Regions from separate parts of the Erwinia sp. E_sp_B01_1 genome, predicted to be linked through region 2. Evidence: predicted binding sites of a transcription regulator. Region 2 holds the regulator's gene; each other region holds the start of a gene.
What was found. The regulator CRP, encoded in region 2, controls carbon source genes, mostly activating them, when cyclic AMP is high. The targets are predictions, from matches to a motif close to ATGTGANNNNNNTCACAT.
Positions count from the first base shown of each region.

Region 1 (7,622 bases), 1.8 Mb from region 2:
ATGAGTTCCAGCCGCTGCTGGCGGAAGAAGGCCCGACGCGCTATGTGCGCAGTGATGTCAGTCATTACGAGTTGAAAAAGCTGCGCCGTGGCGATTACACGCCGGACATTTTTCTCGATTTGCACGGGCTGACGCAGAAGCAGGCAAAAGAGGAGCTGGGTGCATTGATTGCAGCCTGCCGCCGTGAACATATTTTTTGCGCCAGCGTGATGCACGGGCACGGCAAGCATGTGCTGAAACAGCAGACGCCATTATGGCTGGCACAGCATCCTGTGGTGATGGCGTTTCATCAGGCGCCCAAGCTGTTTGGCGGGGATGCCGCGCTGCTGGTGCTGATTGAGGTTGAAGAGTGGCAGCCGCCTGAACTGCCCTGAGATCGCGAAAGGCCGTTGATCACGGCCTTCCAGAATATCCCTTTCCAGTGGGTTACCACCTTTCCGGGCAGACGGGACAGCACTGCCCCATCAATATTATATCGCTTTTTTCAACCTGGACGGGCTGACCTGCCACTCCAGCGTGCCGCTACTGTTGTCAGCATCAAATTCGATACGGGCAATGGCAGAGGTGGCAAACATCGGCGGCGCTTCCTGCGGGCAGAGTTCAGACACCAGGTAACCCACCAGAGGCAGGTGGGAAATCACCAGCACGGACTTCACCCCTTCTTTAGCCAGCACCTGCAGATAGCAGGCCACCAGCGCGGGATCGCCGCCAGGAGTCAGTTCAGGCAGCACTTCCTGCCCTTCCGGCAGCGTCAGGCCTTCACGTACCGTTGAAAGCGTCTGTTCAGCACGCAGATACGGGCTGACTAATACACGTTCGATATCCACTTTCTGGCTGTTAAGCCAGTTCGCCATCTGGCGTGATTCATCACATCCGCAATGAGTCAGGGGTCTTACAGAATCACTAGCTGCATCTAATGCCGCATCGCCGTGACGCATAATGAAAACTTGCATAATGCACCGCTGTTGTTAAACATAAACGCCGGAAAAAAACCGCTTCCCGACTCTTCATTCAGTGAATGAACGCTGTGTTGTACCCTAATGCCTTGAGTATAGTCAACCGATTGTTTACTAAATGAGCGCTTTCCAGAACAGTGCCAGAAGGCGCGATTCTGAGGCAAAAATCTAACCCGCTGAATCCGCATGGCTATTCAATTTCACCTTGCTGTCAAAGAACTTTTCCCCGGAGCTGGCCTGCCATTGTAAAGCTTCGCAAGGCGCAAAACGTTCGCCATGCGCCTGCTTCAGTCGCTCTAATGTGTTGACCACCGTGATGGCGCCCAGGCGATCGATATAGCGGAAAGGTCCGCCTAAAAATGGCGGAAAACCTATGCCAAATACTGCGCCAATATCGCCCTCTTTCGCCGAGCGTATCACGCCTTCATCCAGCGTTCGGGCTGCTTCATTCAACATCATCATGACGCAACGGTCCGCAATCGACTCTGCGCTCTGGTGCGCTTTTGGCGTCAGATTAAGAAGCTTGTAGAGGCTCTTATCCACGGTTTTACCGCTGAGGAAGTTTTTCCGGCCATACTGATAAAACCCCCGGCCATTTTTGCGGCCTTTACGGTTGTCATTCAGTACTGCTTCAAATTCCTCAGGCGCTTTGAAACGTTCCCCCCAGGCTTTCTCCAGCACGGGCATAATATGTGTCCCCACATCTATGCCCACCTCATCCAGCAGTTGAATCGGCCCGACCGGAAAACCGAATTTCACCAGCGCCCGGTCGATATGCTCAATGGGCTCGCCTTCCAGCAGGCAGCGCATCGCTTCATTTATATAGGGCGCCAGAATGCGGTTTACAAAGAATCCGGCACGGTCTGCCACCACAATCGGTGTTTTGCCCTGCTTCTTCGCCAGTGCCACTACCGTGGCGATAGTTTCATCAGAGGTGGTCGCATGAGGGATCACTTCCACCAGGGGCATTTTGTCGACCGGACTGAAATAGTGCAGCCCGATAACGTTTTCCGGACGCAGGGCGTTAGCCGCAATATCGCCAATCGGCAGCGAGGAGGTATTTGAGGCAAAAATAGTGGCTGATGAAGTGTTGGCTTCAACTTCGGCCACCATCTTCTGTTTCAGCACCAGATCTTCAAACACGGCCTCAATAATCACCTCACGATGATGGAAACCCTGATAGTCGGTGCCGCCGCCAATCAGCGCCATTTGACGTTGGCGTTCAGCCGGACGCATATGACGCCGGTTAACGCTTTTACTCAGCAGATCCCAGCTGTATTTCATCGCATGGTTGATGCCATCCGGTTTGATGTCTTTGATCCGCACCGGTAGCCCGCCGCGGCTGGCCGTAACAAAGGCGATGCCACCGCCCATCAAACCGCCCCCCAGTACACCGACGGATTTAATGTCATGAGGATCAGCATTCGCCCCCCGGTCTTTCTTCATCTCTGTGGTGGCAAAGAAAATGCTGCGCAGCGCGACAGACTGGGGCGTCATTGCCAGTTCACCAAACGCTTTTGCTTCAGCGGCATAACCGCTGCTGCTGCCCTGCTGCAGGCCGGTTCGTACAACTGAGAGAATTTTGCGGGTGGCGGGATAATTTCCCTGGGTTTTAGTCTGGGTCTGCCGGGCAGCCAGGGCAAATAACAGCGCCCGCCCGGCAGGGGCATTAAGCAGACGCTCGCGCAGCGGCAGCGTTTTGCGGGGCTTACGGCCATTCAGCGCCATTTTTACCGCCGTTTCCAGTAAAATTGTTTCCGGAACAGCTTCTTCCACCAGGCCCAGTTTCAGCGCCTGCTTCGCGCGCAGCGTTTTACCGGTCAGTATCAGATCCAGCGCGCGGGAGGCGCCAATCAGACGCGGCAAACGTTGAGTGCCACCGGACCCCGGCAGCAGGCCCAGCTGCACTTCCGGCAGCCCCAGGCGGGTTTTATCATCCAGCGTGCAGACCCGCTGATTGCAGGCTAACGCCAGCTCAAGCCCACCACCGAGGCAGGCTCCGTGAATGGCTGCCACTACCGGGACTGACAACGAGGCGATTTCGGCCATGACTTTTTGTCCCTGTAGCGCCAGGGCTTCCGCTTCCGCCGCCGTTTTGCAGGCGGCAATCATCGAAATATCCGCTCCGGCTATAAAGGAGTCCGGTTTGCCTGAAATCAACACCAGCCCGGCAAGACGCTGATGACTTCGTGCTTTGGCAATCACCTCCCGAATCTGGTCGGCAAACTCCGCCTTCAGCGTGTTCATCTTCTCGCCAGGCACATTAATAGTTATGACGCCAACGTTATCCAGCCTCATCGCCAGGGTAAAAGCCGTGGTGTTTTCCATCTTATTCCGCCTCCAGAACCATTGCAGCCCCTAAACCACCTGCGGCGCAGGCGGTAACCAGGCCCAGCCCACCGCCGCGGCGTCGCAGTTCATTGAGCGTCTGGGTGATCATCCTCGCCCCGGTCGCGGCAAAAGGGTGCCCGTAGGCTATGGAGCCGCCCAGCACGTTGAATTTTTCTTCATTTACCTCACCCAGCGCATGGGGCCGGTTCAGCACCTCACGGGCAAAACGCTCACTGGCAAACATCTTGAGGTTGGCCAGCGTCTGCGAGGCAAAGGCTTCATGCATATCTATCAGCGTCAGATCGTTAAGGGTAATCCCGGCCCGATCCAGCGCCAGCGGCGATGCATAAGAGGGGCCGAGCAGCATATCCTGCCAGACATCAATGGCCGTGAAGGCGTAGCTCCTGAGGTAGCCCAGCGGCACGATCCCCAACTCTCTGGCACGCGATTCCGTCATCAATACCACCGCGGCGGCTCCGTCGGTCAGAGGCGTGCTGTTAGCAGCGGTTACTGTGCCATGCTTACGATCGAACGCCGGACGAAGCCGGGCGTAATCTTCCAGGGTGGATTGCAGGCGGATAGTGTTGTCCTGCTCAAAAGCTTTACGCCACGGAGGCACAAAAGCGGTCATCACCTCTCCGGTCAGCTTGCCGGATTCCCAGGCTCTGGCAGCACGCTGATGGGAGCGATGCGCGAAAGCATCCTGTTGCAGGCGTGAGATACCGTGGCTTTTCGCCATTTGCTCTGCCGTGTCGCCCATCCGCAGGCCGGTGGAATATTCTGCCACGGCGGGAGGCACAGGCAGCAAATCTCGCGGGCGAAGCTGGCTGAACAGCTTCATTTTCTGCGAGAAGGTTTTGGCTTTATTGAGATCGACCAGCACCCGTCCGAGCTTTTTACTGACGCCAATCGGCAGAACTGAGGAGGAGTCAGCCCCACCTGCAATGCCAGCCTGCACCGTTCCGGCCATCAGACTCTCCGCCAGATTAGCCACCGCCTGGAAACTGGTGGCACAGGCCCGGCTGACGCTATAGGCATCGGTATGCACACTCAGGCCGCTGCCCAGCACGATTTCACGGGCGATATTCGGCGCTTCAGGCATTTGTATCACCTGACCAAATATCAGTTGCTCTATGGCTTCCGGTGGCAATTCACTGCGTGCCAGCAGTTCGCTGACGACCATTCGTCCCAGCTCAATGGCCGGAACGCCGTGCAGCGCGGTAGCCTGGCGGGCAAAAGGTGTGCGGAGTCCGTGAGCGATCGCGATGCGATCGCCCTGACGCGTCAGCAAGGGAAGCGCTGTGCTCATTCTGGTCACCCTTAAAATCCTGTGCGGCATCATTGCCAAAGAGGTCAGACCTCTAAGGTTAACCGGATTCGATGAATCTGCACGGGAATTGAAGAAAAATTGCGAGAGCACACACGCTTTAAGGAACAATGAGCGGTGATTTGCCACTCATTGTCCGGCACGGAAGATTAACGCAGGCCGAGCTGGAAAATCATCGTTTCAGCCTGGCAGCTGAAGGTGAAGTCCGCTGCCAGCAGCACGCCATCAGGCTGTTCGCTGTAGCGGGCATCAATCACGCAGGGATCGGATTCAACCTGACGGGCTTTTTCGGTGAGCTGCGCCAGCATCGCTTCTGCCTGTTGGCGGGTTTCATACAGCTGGCTCCAGCTTGCGGTACAGTCGGTGTTATCCATGATGGTACCAACATCTACACAGCAGCAGGCGGCCGTTTCAGTGGCGCTGCATTTTTTAATGGCATGGGTCATGGGGGTCTCCGGTTAGCCTGTGGAAGGCGGAAGAAGGTGAAATGTCTGGCAACTACTCTACGCTTACCGTAAAACGTTGTCCGTCAATTCACCGAAAAAGGGCCATTAAGTGATGAAAATCACAGTTAAAATTGATCTGAAACAGGCCAGACTCAGGGCGGTGATTTGATACCCACAGGTTTTTGTTAAGCAGATCTCTTTTTGTGGATCAATTCGGAAATATTTATAAAACAATATTGCAACACCATCACAGGTCAGACCTATACTGGGGCCACTGGTCTGATTTGTTAGCCGTAGATCGGTCCCTAATATCCGCGATCCCTGGTTACGTTATGTAACAGAGTTTAATAATAATCAGATAGATGAGGTTGTGGTCATGAACCATAAGAACCTGTTTGCGAAGTCTGCACTTGCTGTTGCAGTGGCGATTGTCTCTTCGAACGTTTATGCGGCCGGCTTTCAGCTTAATGAATTTTCCTCTATCGGACTGGGCCGTGCCTATTCCGGTGAAGGTGCGATGGGTGATACGGCGGCTTCTGCCAGCCGCAACCCTGCCACTATGGCGTTGATGGATCGCCCGATGTTCTCTGTTGGTGCAGTATTTATCGACCCTGACGTGGATATCAGCGGTGACAGTCCGTCTGGCCAGAGTCTGGATGCGAATAATATTGCGCCCGCTGAGTGGGTGCCCAATATTCATTACGTCCAGCCAATTAACGACCAGTGGTGGCTTGGCGCATCGGCAACCTCAAATTATGGTCTGGCTACTGAGTTTAATAACAGCTATGCCGCTGGACCTTATGCCGGTAAAACCGATCTGCAAACCCTCAACCTTAATTTAAGTACGGCCTACCGTCTTAATCAGCATTTCAGTTTTGGTGTTGGGTTTGATGCCGTTTATGCCCGTGCCAAAATTGAACGTTATGCGGGTGAATCCGGTCAGGCGCTGGGCCTGCCGGCAGATACCCAGATTGCTCACCTGAAAGGGGATGAGTGGGGCTATGGCTGGAACGCCGGTATCCTGTACGAGGTGGATGAGAACAACCGCTTCGGCCTCTCCTATCGTTCTGAAGTAAAAATCGACTTTGACGGCGACTATAAGAGCAGCATACCGGGCTATATTAACCCGATTAATCAGGCAGCCAATCTTGGCCTGCCGTACGGTACCGATGGCAACACCATTCCGGGTGCACTGACCCTGAACCTGCCTGAAATGTGGGAACTCTCCGGCTACCATAAAGTGGCACCGCAGTGGGCTGTCCACTACAGCCTGGCCTATACCAGCTGGAGCCAGTTCCAGGAGCTGAAAGCCACGGGCAGTAATGGTCAGACGCTGTTCCAGAAAGATGAAAGCTTCAAAGATGCCTACCGCATCGCGCTGGGAACCTCCTACTTCTATGATGAGAACTGGACTTTCCGTACCGGTATCGCCTTTGATGACAGCCCGGTTCCAGCTGAAAACCGTTCCATCTCTATCCCGGACCAGGATCGTCTGTGGCTGAGCGCCGGTGCCTCCTATGCATTTAACCAGGATGCCTCTGTCGACGTAGGTGTTTCCTATATGCATGGTCAGCACGTGACCATTCAGGAAGGTGATTACACCTTTAACTCAACCGGTAAAGCCTGGCTGTATGGCGCGAACTTTAACTATAAGTTCTGATCCTCTGCCAGAAACAAAAAAGGCCTGTCGCATGACAGGCCTTTTTTATGGCTGCAGAAACTAGTTTGCATCGATATCGTTCAGCTCGTCCTGGATCGCCGACGCATTCGGGTTTTCCTGCGGGATCAATTTGCCATCGCTGGCCAGGAAGTCATGACGCTGGAAATAGGCTGCTCTGATAAAGGCATAAGGATCCTGTGAATTATGCAGGATCGCATCTGAGTCCAGCAGCTGCGCTCGTGTTTCAACCCCTTCCACAACCCACTTGCCGGCAGTCATCCACCAGGTCAGCCAGCTCAGTGGCGCATAGAGATCATCCACTAGCCCGCCAATATCCTCACGCGGCGTAAAGCTGCCATAGGCAGGTACTTCAACGTAGGGTCCGTAACCCACACCATAATTGCCTAAGGTGCTGCCAAACCCACGCGGCTCTTCTTTCGCAAGTTTTGGGTTAGCCATACCGGCCACATCAATGAAGCCCCCCATTCCCAGAACGGTGTTCAGGAAGAAGCGGTTGAAGTGGATCATCGCTTTATAAGGTTTGCCCTCAATAAAGTAGTTCACCATCGTTGAGGGTTCACTGAGGTTACCCAAAAAGTTGCTGAGTCCGGTGCGGGCAGGCATGGGGACGTAATCACGCCAGGCTACCGCCGCAGGGCGTACCACGTAGGGATCCAACACATTGTAGTTGAAGTTGAACATGGTCCGGTTGAATCCTTCAAACGGATCCGATCTTTGCTGAGGCTGGTCCGCCGTTTTGGAACTTGCACATCCCAACAGTAGCACGCTGGCCAGCGCTACGCCCGTCACGCGGTAGCTCATATCTTTCTCCCTGTTATCAATAGAATACCGCTTTTAAGGCTGCTGCCGGTCGATCTCAACAGCCAGTTGCTGGTGACCTG
Region 1 covers NZ_CP142208.1:3,395,572-3,403,193, forward strand. Annotated here, with positions in the region: gene smrB (endonuclease SmrB) at 1-374, shown strand, start outside; gene sixA (phosphohistidine phosphatase SixA) at 471-953, opposite strand; gene fadJ (fatty acid oxidation complex subunit alpha FadJ) at 1,125-3,284, opposite strand; gene fadI (acetyl-CoA C-acyltransferase FadI) at 3,286-4,596, opposite strand; gene VRC33_RS15920 (YfcZ/YiiS family protein) at 4,764-5,060, opposite strand; gene fadL (long-chain fatty acid transporter FadL) at 5,437-6,720, shown strand; gene mlaA (phospholipid-binding lipoprotein MlaA) at 6,781-7,542, opposite strand; gene ccmI (c-type cytochrome biogenesis protein CcmI) at 7,576-7,622, opposite strand, start outside.
Region 1: the regulator CRP is predicted to act here: its motif matches at 5,168-5,185, upstream of VRC33_RS15920 (YfcZ/YiiS family protein).

Region 2 (7,622 bases):
TTCTCATAGGTTGCCGTGGCTATTTTCCACGCCAGCCAGAGGAGATAGACACTGCCAGCTATTTTCAAAAAGAGATGCAGCGAAGGATAGAGCAGAATCAAGCCGCCAATCCCAAAGGCGACCATCAGCAGCATCACCTGCATACCGAGCATGATGCCGATCAACAGCCACAATGAGCGCAAAAAACCAAAATTGGCGCCGGAGGCGGTGAGTAACATATTATTAGGGCCTGGCGTAATGGCTGCGACCCATAAAAAGCCCAACATTGATAAAAATAAACTCAGTTCCATATGAAACGGGTGCTCCTCACCCCCTGACCAGAAACGAACTTGTCGAAGCTAGCAATGTGACAGGGATCCTACAAGCATTTTGAACATGAATTTTAATCACGGAACAGCCCTGCCTTTCAGGCCGCTGGCTGGCATGAGCAATGCCCATCTGCAAACGATTTTGCCACGGCTGATTCGCCGCCGGATTGAGCTGCAACCTCACTGGCAGCGCCTGACGCTTCCGGATACGGATTTTGTCGATCTGGCCTGGAGTGAAGATCCCGCTGGCGCTAAACATAAGCCCAGGGTTGTGCTCTTTCACGGGCTGGAGGGAAGCTTCCACAGTCCCTACGCGCACGGACTGCTGCAGGTCTGTAAAGCGCGGGGCTGGCTGGGCGTGGTGATGCATTTCCGTGGGTGCAGCGGCGAACCGAACCGGCTGCGGCGAATTTATCACTCCGGCGAAACCAGCGATGCCCGCTTCTTTCTTCAGTGGCTAAGGGAGGAATGGGGAGCGGTGCCTACCGCTGCTGTGGGTTTCTCTCTTGGGGGAAATATGCTGGCCTGTCTGATGGGTGAACAGGGGAATGCCTGCCTGCTTGATGCCGGAGTGGTGGTTTCTGCCCCACTGATGCTTGAACCCTGTAGCCTGAAGCTGGAACAGGGATTTTCCCGTTTCTACCAGCGCTATCTCCTCAGCCTGCTCAAGCAGAATGCCGAGCGTAAATTACTCGCCTGGCCCGGAACGCTGCCCATCGACCTTCCGCAGCTCCGGGCGTTGAAAAAACTGCGGGATTTTGATGACGTTATTACGGCCAGAGCGCACGGATTTCTGGATGCAACAGACTATTATCGCCGCTGTAGCGCGATGCCTTTACTGCCCGGCGTGGCAAAACCTTTGCTGATCATCCATGCTAAAGACGATCCCTTTATGACCAGCGAGGTCATACCCGCTGCCGGCCTGCTGCCTTCCAGCGTCACTTATCAGCTGACGGAGTATGGCGGCCACGTAGGATTTGTCGGCGGCACCCTGCGGAAACCGCAAATGTGGCTTGAGCAACGTATACCTCAATGGCTTTCAACCTGGCTGGACAACTAACGTGATTATTCCCTGGAAAGATTTAGACGCTGAAACTCTCGATAACCTGCTGGAAGCCTTTGTGCTGCGGGAGGGCACTGACTATGGCGAGCAGGAAAAGACCCTTGAACAAAAAGTTGCAGACGTTCGCCGCCTGCTAAACAGCGGCGAAGTAGTGCTGGTGTGGTCAGAACTGCATGAAACAGTAAATATTATGCCTCGTGGCCAGGTGACCGGTTAACAAGGCGGTTTAATGCACAGAGATGACACCTGTGCGTTAAACATGGTACCAATGCTGGATCGATGTGATTTTTTTCAGGGAGGTATGCCATGTCAGCCAAACATCCGGTCATCGCGGTGACCGGTTCCAGCGGAGCGGGAACCACTACCACCAGCCTGGCTTTCAGAAAAATTTTCCAGCAGCTGAATCTGCATGCTGCAGAAGTCGAAGGTGACAGCTTTCATCGCTACACCCGTCCTGAGATGGACATGGCCATCCGTAAGGCGCGCGATATGGGCCGGCATATCAGCTATTTCGGTCCCGAAGCCAATGACTTCGCGCTACTGGAACACACCTTTGCTGAATATGGCCGTAGCGGCAGCGGCAAATCGCGTAAATACCTTCACACTTATGATGAAGCTGTGCCGTGGAACCAGGTTCCGGGCACCTTTACGCCGTGGCAACCCCTGCCTGAACCTACCGACGTTTTGTTTTATGAAGGCCTGCACGGCGGTGTCGTGACGCCTACCGATAACGTTTCACAGCATGTTGACCTGCTGGTCGGCGTGGTCCCCATCGTTAACCTGGAGTGGATCCAGAAATTAGTGCGCGACACCAGTGAACGGGGGCACTCCCGCGAGGCGGTAATGGATTCGGTAGTGCGCTCTATGGAAGATTACATTAATTTCATCACCCCACAGTTCTCGCGCACACACATCAACTTCCAGCGCGTCCCCACTGTAGATACCTCTAACCCCTTCGCTGCGCGAGCCATTCCCTCGCTGGATGAGAGCTTTGTAGTGATCCACTTCCAGGCGCTGGAGGATATTGATTTCCCCTACCTGTTGTCGATGCTACAGGGGTCTTTTATCTCCCACATCAATACATTAGTGGTGCCGGGTGGAAAAATGGGGCTGGCGATGGAATTGATCATGGGGCCGCTGGTGAAACGGCTGATCCAGGGGAAAAAATTGAGTGATGCCCCGACAGTGCGGGGCAGCAGCAAAACGGTGATGCAGTGACTTATCCTGTTATTCAATCACTTCATAACTGTGGGTGATCTCCACGCCCTTTCCTAACATCAGCGCAACAGAGCAATATTTCTCAGCGGAGAGATCCACAGCACGCGCTACGGCCTTATCAGCCAGCGCTGCACCGCTGACAATAAAGTGCATATTGATATGGGTAAACAGGCGGGGTGCTTCCTCACGGCGCTCTGAAGTTAGCTTAACCTCGCAATCCCTGACGTTATGACGGCCCTTCTGCAGGATGGAAACCACATCTATTGCGCTGCATCCGCCCGCGGCCATCAGCACCATTTCCATCGGGCTTGGTGCCTTATCGCCTGAATTCCCATCCATCAACACCTGATGTCCCGATGAGGATTCTCCCAAAAACGTTAACCCTTCTACCCACTTTACCCGAGCCTGCATAACAAGTTCCTCTAATTCATTCAGTTAACCTCAGATTACGCTTTACCCTGAAAAACGGCAATGCGGCAGTTTTCGCACTATGCTGAAGCGAGACAACAGAAGACACCCATTGAAAGCTGTGCTACAAACAAAGCTGTAATATATTCGTCAGTACTCTACATGCATGACGAAACGGGACGACATAACGAGCCAGGCTTTTGACAGAGGCCCGAATAAATTTCCTGATGGGAAACGCTTGACTATTTCAACGCCTGGCAGGGAACTCTGCCCCTGTATTTAGGCACGATTACAACAGAGGATAACAGCGAATGGTTCTCGGCAAACCGCAAACAGACCCGACACTTGAATGGTTCCTGTCACATTGCCATATTCATAAGTATCCCTCCAAAAGCACGCTGATTCATCAGGGTGAAAAGGCGGAAACGCTCTACTACATCGTCAAAGGCGCAGTAGCGGTACTTATCAAGGATGAAGAAGGCAAAGAGATGATCCTCTCTTACCTCAATCAGGGTGACTTCATTGGCGAGCTTGGCCTGTTCGAAGAGGGTCAGGAACGCAGCGCGTGGGTACGTGCGAAGACAGCCTGTGAAGTGGCTGAGATCTCCTACAAAAAATTCCGTCAGCTGATTCAGGTTAACCCTGACATTCTGATGCGTCTCTCTTCACAGATGGCGCGTCGTCTGCAGGTGACTTCTGAGAAAGTGGGCAATTTAGCTTTCCTCGATGTGACAGGTCGCATCGCGCAAACCCTGCTGAACCTGGCGAAGCAACCCGACGCCATGACGCATCCGGACGGCATGCAGATCAAAATCACCCGCCAGGAAATTGGGCAGATCGTTGGCTGCTCACGTGAAACGGTAGGGCGTATTCTGAAAATGCTGGAAGATCAAAACCTGATCTCGGCACACGGTAAAACGATCGTTGTCTACGGCACTCGCTAATCGGCTCTGATCCACGGCGCAACAGTTACTGTTGCGCCGTTTTATTTGGTACGGAGTGATGTGGCGTCGAATCATTTATCACCCAGAAGTTAATTACGCACTGCGCCAGACGCTGGTGCTCTGTTTACCCGTGGCTACAGGATGGCTGCTGGGCGATTTGCAGAGAGGTTTACTCTTTTCCTTAGTGCCTGCCTGTTGCAATATTGCTGGTCTCGATACGCCTCATAAACGTTTTTTCAAACGCCTGATTGTCGGCGGAAGCCTGTTTGCCTTCAGCAGCTTCCTGATCCAGTACCTTGGCGGCCATGCCGTTCCCCTGCCGGTTATTCTCTTTACGATGGCGATGCTGCTGGGCATTACCGGGGAGCTAAGCCCGCTGCATGGGCGTTTGCTGCCAGGCTCGCTGATTGCTGCAATTTTTACGCTGAGTCTGGCCGGACGTATGCCCGTCTGGGAACCGCCGATGCTCTATATTTTGGGCACAATCTGGTACGGAGTCTTTAACTGGTTCTGGTTCTGGCTGTGGAAAGAGCAGCCGATGCGCGAAACTCTCAGCCTGCTCTACCGGGAGCTGGCGGGCTATTGCGAAGCCAAATATACCCTGCTGACCCGGCTTACCGATCCTGAAAAGGCCCTGCCTCCGCTGCTGATACGACAGCAGAAAGCTGTCGACCTGATCACCACCTGCTATCAGCAAATGCACATGCTGTCAGCTACCCGTTATAACCATCATAAACGGCTAACCCGGGCATTTCAGGTGGCGCTGGATTTGCAGGAACATATCTCAGTCAGTCTGCATCAGCCGGAGGAGGTGCAAAAACTGGTTGAGCAGAGCCATGCTGAAGCGGTCATTCGCTGGAATGCTCAGACTATAGCTGCCAGGCTGCGTGAACTGGCCGACGATATCCTCTATCACAAGCTGCCCAACCGTTTCACCATGGAAAAACAGTTGCAGGCGCTGGAGAAAATTTCGCGTCAGAATCCGGATAATCCGGTTGGGACCTTTTGCTATTACCATTTCAGCCGTATCGGACGGGTGTTGCGCACGCAGCGCCCTCTCTATCAGCGGGACTTAATGGCCGATCGGCAACGCCGGCTGCCTCTGCTGCCCGCCATCAAAAGCTATCTGTCGTTGAAATCCGCAGCCCTGCGAACCGCAGGCCGGTTCGCCGTGATGCTGACCTTTGCCAGCTCCCTGGCGCTGTTCTTTAATCTGCCAAAACCTTACTGGATCCTGATGACGGTGATGTTCGTCAGTCAGAATGGCTACAGTGCCACCCGGGTAAGGATCCAGCACCGTGCGCTTGGCACGCTTGCCGGGTTGGTTATTGCGGCTATAACCCTGCGACTTCAGGCACCGGAATCGATCGTCCTGCTGGTGATGCTGGCGATCACCCTGATCAGCTATCTGTTTATCCGTAAGTTCTACGGCTTTGCCATGATCGGTTTTACCGTCACCGCCGTTTACTCTTTACAGCTCCTCTCGCTGAATGGGGCAGATTTCCTGCTGCCCCGGTTGCTGGATACGTTGATGGGCTGTCTGATTGCCTTTGCCGGCATGGTCTGGTTATGGCCACAGTGGCAAAGCGGTCTGCTGCGACAGAATGCGCACGATGCGTTGGGCACTTATCAGGATGCGTTACAGCTTTTACTGGGGAATGAGCAGGATCCGGTGAAGCTGGCTTACCAGCGCATAAAAGTAAATCAGGCTCACAACGCGCTGTATAACTCGCTGAATCAGGCGATGCAGGAGCCGGGATTTGATCCCAGTTATCTTTCCGATATGAAACTCTGGGTAACGCACAGTCAGTTTATCGTTGAGCATATCAATGCCATGACCACGCTGGCGCGCGAGCACACCATGCTGACCTCTTCGCTGGCAGAGCGCTATTTGCAATCCTGCGAGGTGGCACTGCAACGCTGTCAGCAGCGACTGGAATATGATGGCCCCAGCTCTGAAGCTAACGTGCTGGATTCACAGGTGGAGTTTCATCAGGGGCCGGTCACCATTCTTGAAAGGCATGTGAAGCGTATTCTGGGGCATCTGAGCGTGATGCATACCATCTCCTCACTCGCCTGGAGTTCACGTCCGCACCACGGACGCTGGCTCTCACGCAAGTTAAGAAAATCGTCCTGACTGCTTATCCTGTGCTGCCTGTACGGTGAGATGAAAGAGGGCCTGACAGCCGGTCTGCAGGGGGCGGTACGAATGCAGGTGTGAGAGAGCGGCATGGCGTGGAAAGGGATCTGATGCAAAATTTGAGCTGATGGGAAATCCCCAGGGAGCTGAGCAGCTCAGCTCCCTGTCGGTCTGTTAAGCCAGCGCTTGTTCTACCGCTTTAGCAAAGCGGGCCATGCCCTCTTCAATATCAGTAGGTTCAATTACCAGCGAAGGGGCGAAACGGATCACATCCGTTCCGGCATTCAGAATCATCACTCCTTCCGCTGCGGCGGCATTCAGAATGTCCCGCGCTTTACCTGCATGTTGCGGCTTCAGTGCGGCACCAATCAGTAACCCTTTGCCACGAATATCGCTGAACAAATCCAGCTTCACATCGAGGGCCTTCAGTGCGGTGACAAACTGCTCACGGCGAGCTTCCACACCGCTCAGCACCTCTTCGGTGTTGATAATATCCAGCGCGGCTTCTGCTATGGCGCAGGCCAGCGGATTACCGCCATACGTGGTGCCATGAACGCCCGGCGACATAGTGGAAGCGATCTCGTTGGTAGTCAGCATCGCACTGACCGGGAAACCGCCGCCCAGCGCTTTAGCGGTGGTGAGGATATCCGGCTGCACGCCATAATGCTCATAAGCAAACAGCTTGCCGCTCCTGCCCATACCGCTCTGCACTTCATCCAGCACCAGCAGCGCCTGATGCTTATCACATAATTCGCGCAGCCCCTGCATAAACTCCAGAGTCGCTGGCATCACGCCGCCCTCGCCCTGAATCGGCTCAACCACAATGGCACAGGTATGGTCATCAATCACCGCCTTAACGGCAGCCAGATCGTTAAACGGCACATGGACAATATCCGCAGGCTTCGGACCAAAGCCGTCAGAATATTTAGGCTGCCCACCCACGGAAACGGTAAACAGCGTGCGGCCATGAAACCCGTTATGGAAGGCAATGATTTTACTTTTGTAGGGTGAATGACGTTTGGAAGCGTAGTAACGCGCCAGCTTGAAAGCGGCTTCGTTGGCTTCTGCACCCGAGTTGGCAAAGAACACACGTTCGGCAAAGGTGGCGGCAATCAGCTTGCTGGCGAGGCGCAAAGCTGGCTCATTGGTGAACACGTTGCTGGTATGCCACAGTGTTTCGCCCTGAGTTTTTAATGCTTCCACCAACGCCGGATGGCAGTGCCCCAACGCCGTGACCGCAATACCACCGGAAAAGTCGATATACTCTTTGCCCTGCTGATCCCAGACCCGGCTGCCTTTGCCTTTCACCGGCACAAACTGCGCTGGTGCATAAACAGGCAATATCACCTCATCGAACGTCGCCCGCGTTACCGCTAATTTATCCGCTGCCATTGACTACCTCATGTTTTTTTCGTTGTCAGAGAGTGAAATTATAATCACAAAATATGCATAAAAAATCACTGAATTGCAATTATTTCACGCTTTCAGGAAATTACCGAGGAGTTGATGCCCCTGCTCGCTGAGGATGCTTTCAGGATGAA
Region 2 covers NZ_CP142208.1:406,970-414,591, reverse strand. Annotated here, with positions in the region: gene VRC33_RS01825 (LysE family translocator) at 1-290, opposite strand, end outside; gene VRC33_RS01820 (hydrolase) at 376-1,368, shown strand; gene VRC33_RS01815 (YheU family protein) at 1,370-1,588, shown strand; gene VRC33_RS01810 (phosphoribulokinase) at 1,678-2,589, shown strand; gene VRC33_RS01805 (OsmC family protein) at 2,599-3,000, opposite strand; gene crp (cAMP-activated global transcriptional regulator CRP) at 3,309-3,941, shown strand; gene VRC33_RS01795 (YccS/YhfK family putative transporter) at 4,000-6,078, shown strand; gene VRC33_RS01790 (aspartate aminotransferase family protein) at 6,256-7,473, opposite strand; gene VRC33_RS01785 (aminodeoxychorismate synthase component II) at 7,558-7,622, opposite strand, start outside.

Region 3 (7,622 bases), 680 kb from region 2:
GATAAAGGCTTCGGTGACGGGCTGACGCTGCTCCCCATCGCGCACGGCGGCATACAACCGGCTCCAGAGGCCATCACCCAGCGTTTTAGTCACCACCAGGCCCTGATGTTCAAAGCTTTCCACCACCCAGTGCGGCAGTGCGGCGATGCCCATCCCGGCAGAAACCATCTGGATCAGCAGCAGCGTATTGTCGACGCTTTTCAGGGCAGGGCTGACGCCCGCTGGCTGCAAGAAGTGGCGCCAGATATCCAGACGTTGACGCTGCACCGGATAAATCATCAGCACTTCATGGGCCAGGTCTTCAGGTGAAATATGGTCAGCCTGCGCCAGTGGATGATCCGGAGCCAGCACCAGCCTCACTTCAAAATCAAACATCGGCGAATAAAACAGTCCGCTGCGCGGCAGGATATCGGAGGTCAGAACCAGATCCAGCTCCCCCTGTTGCAGTGCGGGTTGCGGGTCAAAAGTCACGCCGGATTTGAAATCCATCACCACCTGCGGCCAGCTCTGGCGAAAATTATTCAACGCCGGTGTCAGCCACTGGATGCAGCTGTGACATTCAATAGCGATCCGCAGCGTAGTCTGATGCGGTTCGTGGCAGGCCTGCAAAGCATGCTGGATCTGAGGCAGAACCTGCTCAGCCAGTTGAAGCAGAATTTCACCCTGCGGCGTAAAGCGCAGCGGCTGGCTTTTACGCACAAATAAACGAAAGCCCAGACGCTGTTCCAGGTCGCTGAACTGATGGGATAACGCCGACTGCGTTTGATGGAGTTGGGCGGCTGCGGCTGCCAGCGAACCCGTTGTTCGCAGCGCCTGCAGCGTCCGCAGGTGTTTGAGTTCGATCATGAGAGTCCTTCACATCGACAATGAACAATTTGCGCTTGTGGTGACTACAGTACCTGCGGATTATAGATGTGTAAACATCTGGACGTCTAAAAGCCTGATTGCAACGACAACGGGCAGCCACTGAGGAAAGAACTGATGACTATTCTGAACCATACTCTCGGATTCCCCCGCGTCGGTCTGCGTCGCGAATTGAAAAAAGCGCAGGAAAGCTACTGGGCTGGCAACAGCTCTCAGGAAGAGTTACTGGCCGTAGGCCGCGAACTGCGCGCCCGCCACTGGCAGCAGCAGAAACAGGCAGGCGTTGACGTGGTCCCGGTTGGTGACTTCGCCTGGTACGATCATGTTCTGACCACCAGCCTGTTATTAGGCAACGTGCCCGCCCGCCACCAAAATAAGGATGGCTCTGTTGACCTGGATACCTTATTCCGTCTTGGTCGTGGCCGCGCACCAACAGGTGAGCCAGCCGCCGCCGCCGAGATGACCAAATGGTTTAATACCAACTATCACTACATGGTGCCTGAATTCACCAAAGGCCAGCAGTTCAAACTCAGCTGGACCCAGATTCTGGAAGAAGTGGACGAAGCGCTGGCAGCAGGCCACAAAGTAAAACCTGTGCTGTTAGGCCCGGTAACTTACCTGTGGTTGGGCAAAGTTAAGGGTGAGCAGTTTAACCGTCTGAGCCTGTTGCAGGACATTCTGCCTGTCTACCAGCAGGTGCTGGCCGAGCTGGCGAAGCGCGATGTCGAATGGGTGCAAATTGATGAGCCCGCTCTGGTGCTGGAGCTGCCGCAGGAGTGGCTGAACGCGTTTAAACCCGCGTATGAAGCCCTGCAGGGGCAAACTAATTTGCTGCTGACCACCTATTTCGAAAGTGCTGGCACTAATATCGACACTATTCGTGAACTCCCGGTCCAGGGCCTGCATGTTGATCTGGTACATGGGAAAGATAATATCGCCGGGCTGAACGCCAAAATCCCTGCTGACTGGTTGCTCTCCGTTGGCGTGATCAATGGCCGTAACGTCTGGCGTGCTGACCTGAGCAGCTGGTTTGAACGTCTCCAGCCGCTGGTGAGTCAGCGTAAACAGTTGTGGATTGGCTCTTCCTGTTCACTGCTGCACAGTCCGATCGATCTGAGCACCGAAACGCGCCTGGATGAAGAGGTGAAAAGCTGGTTTGCCTTCGCGCTGCAAAAATGTGCCGAGCTGTCATTGCTGAGCAATGCGCTTAACAATAATGACCCACAGTCGCTGGAGGCCTGGAGTGCGCCAGTCCGTGCACGCCGTGATTCAAAACGTGTCCATAACGCGGCTGTTAGCCAGCGTCTGGCAGGCATCACGGCTAAAGAGAGCCAGCGTGACAACAGTTATGCTGTCCGTGCTGAAGCTCAGCGTAAGCGCTTCCAGCTACCTGCATGGCCAACCACGACTATCGGTTCCTTCCCGCAAACAACTGAAATCCGTGGCCTGCGCCTGGACTTTAAACAGGGGCGTCTGGATGGCAGCCATTATCGCACTGGTATCGCTGAACATATTAAACAGGCCATCGTAGAGCAGGAGCGTCTGGGCCTGGACGTGCTGGTCCACGGCGAAGCGGAACGTAACGATATGGTGGAATATTTCGGTGAAAACCTGGACGGGTTTGCCTTCACCCAGAATGGCTGGGTACAAAGCTATGGTTCACGCTGCGTTAAGCCCCCGGTGATTATTGGTGATATCAGCCGTCCTGAAGCGATCACCGTTGAGTGGGCGAAATACGCCCAGTCTCTGACCGAAAAACCGGTAAAAGGCATGCTGACCGGGCCGGTCACTATCCTGTGCTGGTCTTTCCCTCGCGAGGACGTTACCCGCGAAACCATCGCTAAACAGATTGCGCTGGCACTGCGTGATGAAGTGGAAGATCTGGAGAAAGCCGGTATCGGTATTATTCAGATTGATGAGCCAGCCCTGCGTGAAGGTCTGCCACTTCGCCAGTCCGACTGGGCTGCCTATCTGGAGTGGGCTGTTGATGCCTTCCGCCTGAATGCCGCTGTGGCGCAGGATGAGACCCAGATCCACACCCATATGTGTTACTGCGAATTTAACGACATCATGGATTCCATTGCGGCGCTGGATGCAGACGTCATCACCATTGAAACTTCACGGTCGGATATGGAGCTGCTGGAGTCATTTGAAGAGTTTGAATACCCGAATGACATTGGTCCGGGCGTCTACGACATTCACTCACCCAACGTCCCGAGCGTGGAGTGGATGGAAGAGCTGCTGTTGAAGGCGGCAAAACGTATTCCGGTCGAGCGTCTGTGGGTTAATCCGGATTGTGGTCTGAAAACACGTGGCTGGCCGGAAACCCGTCAGGCGCTGGCTAACATGGTGAAAGCCGCGCAGAATCTGCGTAAGGCCGAAGCCTGATTATCCTGCTGAGATGAAATGGGGGCGCATGGCGCCCCTTTTTTTATGAATTAATCAGGCAGGGAGGGGCACGTGAGCTTCAATGCTCAGCAGCGTTATTTCACGCCGTTCTGCTGAAACCATGAAAGCATCCGCTGCCAGCCATCTTTGGCTGACTCCTGGTGATAGCTGGGACGATAATCAGCGTTGAAAGCGTGTCCGGCATCGGGATAAACCACGATTTCGGATTTTGAATTTGCCGCGCGCAGCGCCTGGCGCATAGTTTCCACGCTCTCCTGGGGAATGCTGTCATCCTTTCCGCCATAAAGCCCTAATACCGGGGCAGTCAAATCTACAGCGACATCTACCGGCTGCTTCTGCTGTTTCAGGGTCTTTTCGCCTACCAGTTTGCCATACCAGGCTACGGCAGCTTTAAGCTGAGGGTTGTGTGCTGCATACAGCCAGGTGATGCGGCCTCCCCAGCAAAAACCGGTGATCCCCATGTTGCGCATATCGCCGCCATGACGGGAAGCCCAGTTAGCAACATGATCCAAATCGGCAAGCACCTGAGAGTCTGGCACGGTGCTGACTAACTCTTTAAAAAGCGTAGGGATGTCGTGGTATTCAGAAGGATCACCCTGACGGAAGTACAGCTCTGGTGCAATGGCCAGGTAACCTTCATTTGCCAGACGGCGGCAGATATCGCGGATATGCTCATGGACGCCGAAAATCTCCTGCACCACCAGAATCACCGGAAGCGGGCCACTGGCATGGCGTGGTTTGGCATGAAAAGCAGGCATATTTTCGCCCTGCGTCGGGATCGAGGTTTCACCTGACTGAATTTCAGCGCTGTCGGTAATGATTGTGGTTGATGCGGTAGGTGAGACCGCAGGAGTGAACCCATTATTGCTCATTTTTTGAGTTATATTTTCTTCGGTTTTCATTGTTCTCTCCATGTATGCATTAGCGTAATCAGCTAACTATAGCCAGGATTACGTTCAGGTCAGGGGACCGTTCAGCGCTCATCATTAACACTGCCGCTGCTCAGGCCACAGGGCAAGTTGTAGCAACGGCACAGAAAACAGTGTTTAAATGTGACTCATATCACTTCTTAAATGTTAACTGTTGCAACTTTCATTAATGAGAGTGATTCAATTCACATAAATTTCGGCGACTTTGCATTACTGTGAGCACCAATGATCTTATCCCCCTTTTCCGTTACAGGAGTTTGAAATGGCACACTCAGACGTTTTTCACTTGGGTTTAACAAAAGCGGATTTGCAGGGCGCAACCCTGGCGATTGTGCCGGGCGACCCTGAACGGGTGAAAAAAATTGCCGCCCTGATGGACAATCCTGTCCACCTGGCCTCGCACCGGGAATTCACTACCTGGCGCGCAGAAATTGAGGGAAAAACCGTTATCGTTTGTTCCACCGGTATTGGGGGTCCTTCAACGTCTATTGCTGTGGAAGAGCTCGCACAACTGGGCGTACGGACATTCCTGCGCGTTGGGACCACCGGCGCCATTCAACCTGACATCAACGTGGGTGATGTCCTGGTGACTACAGGATCGGTCCGTCTTGATGGTGCGAGCCTGCATTTTGCGCCGCTGGAGTTCCCAGCCGTGGCTGACTTTACCTGCACGACGGCACTGGTAGAAGCGGCTAAAGCAGCCGGTGCAACCACGCATATTGGCATCACCGCCTCGTCCGATACCTTCTATCCGGGTCAGGAACGTTATGACACCTTCTCAGGCCGTGTGGTCAAGCGTTACCAGGATTCTATGAAGGAATGGCAGCAAATGGGCGTGCTGAACTACGAGATGGAGTCCGCCACCCTGTTAACCATGTGTGCAAGCCAGGGGCTGCGTGCAGGTATGGTTGCTGGTGTAATTGTCAACCGTACCCAGCAGGAAATACCTGACGCTGAAACCATGAAAAGAACCGAAAGCGATGCCGTGCGCATCGTGGTGGACGCTGCCCGTCGTTTAATCTGATCGGCTTGATGCAGAGGGGAGTTCCCCTCTGTTTTTCTTCCTCCCCCCGAAAGTTGATATTCTTCGGTCCGCCTCCAGAATTTGCTACAAATCCCTTCATCACGGCCCAGCTTCCTGCTTTTTATCTGGACATTCATACAGTGCGCCTCTACCTTTTCCCGTAGATAAGTTCGTGCGGGAGAACAACGGTGGATGCAACAATCAGTTATGGCGTTTGTCTTGGCCTGGCTGGCCTGTTAGCGGGGTGGGTGATTGCCTGGTTTCGCGGGCAGCAGGTCTCTTCAAAACAGGAGACCGAACGGCAACTGCTGCTCCAGGCAGCCGAACAACTGCGCCAGGAACGGGACAGACTTCAGCTTCAGACAGAGAGCCAGCAAACAGCCCAGAGGCAAAATGAACTCGAACTGCGCCAGCTACATGGCACCTTGTCAGCGGCCCAGGAGAAGCTCCACCATCTTGACCACTGGCGCAACGAAACCGAACAGCTGACGCGCGAGTTACGGAATCAGTTGGAAATCAACAGCTCGCAGGAAGCGGAATTGCGTGAGGTGACTATTCGTCTTGAAGAGACGCGGATGGCGGCAGATGAGAAGCAGCGCCTGCTGGTCAACAGTGAACAGCGGCTGAATGCCCAGTTTGAAAATCTGGCTAACCGGATTTTTGAAAACAGTGGCCGCCGGGTCGACGAGCAGAATAAGCAGAGCCTTAACAGCCTGATTTCTCCTCTTCGCGAACAGCTTGAAGGGTTCCGCCGACAGGTGCAGGAAGGCTTTGGTCAGGAAGCCCGTGAACGGCACACGCTTTCCCACGAAATTCGCAATCTTCAGCAGCTTAATGCGCAAATGGCCCAGGAAGCGATCAACCTGACTAAAGCCCTGAAAGGCGATAATAAAACCCAGGGCAACTGGGGCGAAGTGGTGCTCAGCCGGGTGCTGGAGGCGTCCGGGCTGCGTGAGGGGCATGAGTATGAAACGCAGGTGAACATTCAGCTCGAACAAAGCGGGCGGATGCAACCTGATGTGATTGTGCGCCTGCCGCAGGGCAAGGATGTGGTTATCGATGCCAAAATGACACTGGTGGCTTATGAGCGCTACTTCAATGGCGAAGATGAGGCTGACAGGGAAGTGGCCATCAGCGAACATATTGCTGCCATTCGGGGGCACCTGCGCCTGCTGAGCCGAAAAGATTATCAACAATTGCCCGGTTTACGCTCGCTGGATTATGTGTTGATGTTTATCCCGGTTGAACCGGCATTCCTGTTAGCTATCGATCGCCAGCCAGAGCTGATCAACGAAGCCCTGAACCTGAACATCATGTTAGTGAGTCCAACCACGCTGCTGGTAGCCCTGAGAACCATTAATAATCTCTGGCGCTATGAACATCAGAGCCGTCATGCGCAACGTATCGCCGATCGGGCTGCGAAGCTCTACGACAAGATGCGGTTATTTGTGGACGATATGTCCGCAATGGGCCAGAGCCTGGATAAGGCGCAGGAGAGCTACCGTTTTGCGATGAAAAAACTCTCTGAAGGTCGCGGTAATCTGATAGCCCAGACAGAAAGCTTCCGCCAGCTGGGTGTGGAAGTGAAGCGACCTATTAACCCGCGGCTGGTGGAGCAGGCGATGCCGGATTTCCCTGAAAATCCCGGCGATGAAGAGCAGGACGATCCGCAAAGCCCGTTTGGATTGAGTCCGGATAACAGGGCCGCACGCGTCAATGAATAAGCACCGGGCTGCGTGCCTGACCTGCGGGACTCTGGTACACTTGGCAGATAATTGATTGCAGAGCAGGCAAAACAAATGGCAGATGAATCAAAGGACACCACCCATTTCGGCTTTCGTACCGTAGCAAAAAGCGATAAGGCTGAAATGGTGGCAGATGTTTTCCATTCCGTTGCGGCCAAATACGATCTGATGAACGATCTGATGTCATTTGGCATCCACCGCGTATGGAAGCGTTTTACTATCGACTGCAGCGGCGTGCGCCGCGGACAGCGAGTGCTGGATCTGGCTGGTGGTACCGGCGACCTGACGGCTAAATTCTCACGCCTTGTTGGCGAGACTGGCGAAGTAGTGCTGGCTGATATCAACAGTTCCATGCTGAAAGTTGGACGTGAAAAATTACGTAACAACGGCATTATCGGCAACGTCAACTATGTTCAGGCGAATGCAGAAGCTCTGCCATTCCCGGACAACCATTTTGACTGCATTACCATCGCCTTTGGCCTGCGTAACGTCACGGAAAAAGAGAAAGCGCTGGCCTCTATGTTCCGCGTATTAAAGCCAGGCGGCCGTCTGCTGATTCTGGAATTCTCTAAGCCTCAGCTGGAGCCGTTAAGCAAAGCTTACGACGCTTACTCCTTCCATATCCTGCCACGCATCGGTGAACTGGTAGCG
Region 3 covers NZ_CP142208.1:4,526,979-4,534,600, reverse strand. Annotated here, with positions in the region: gene metR (HTH-type transcriptional regulator MetR) at 1-846, opposite strand, end outside; gene metE (5-methyltetrahydropteroyltriglutamate--homocysteine S-methyltransferase) at 982-3,252, shown strand; gene VRC33_RS21020 (dienelactone hydrolase family protein) at 3,348-4,175, opposite strand; gene udp (uridine phosphorylase) at 4,465-5,226, shown strand; gene rmuC (DNA recombination protein RmuC) at 5,415-6,950, shown strand; gene ubiE (bifunctional demethylmenaquinone methyltransferase/2-methoxy-6-polyprenyl-1,4-benzoquinol methylase UbiE) at 7,026-7,622, shown strand, end outside.
Region 3: the regulator CRP is predicted to act here: its motif matches at 4,324-4,341, upstream of udp (uridine phosphorylase).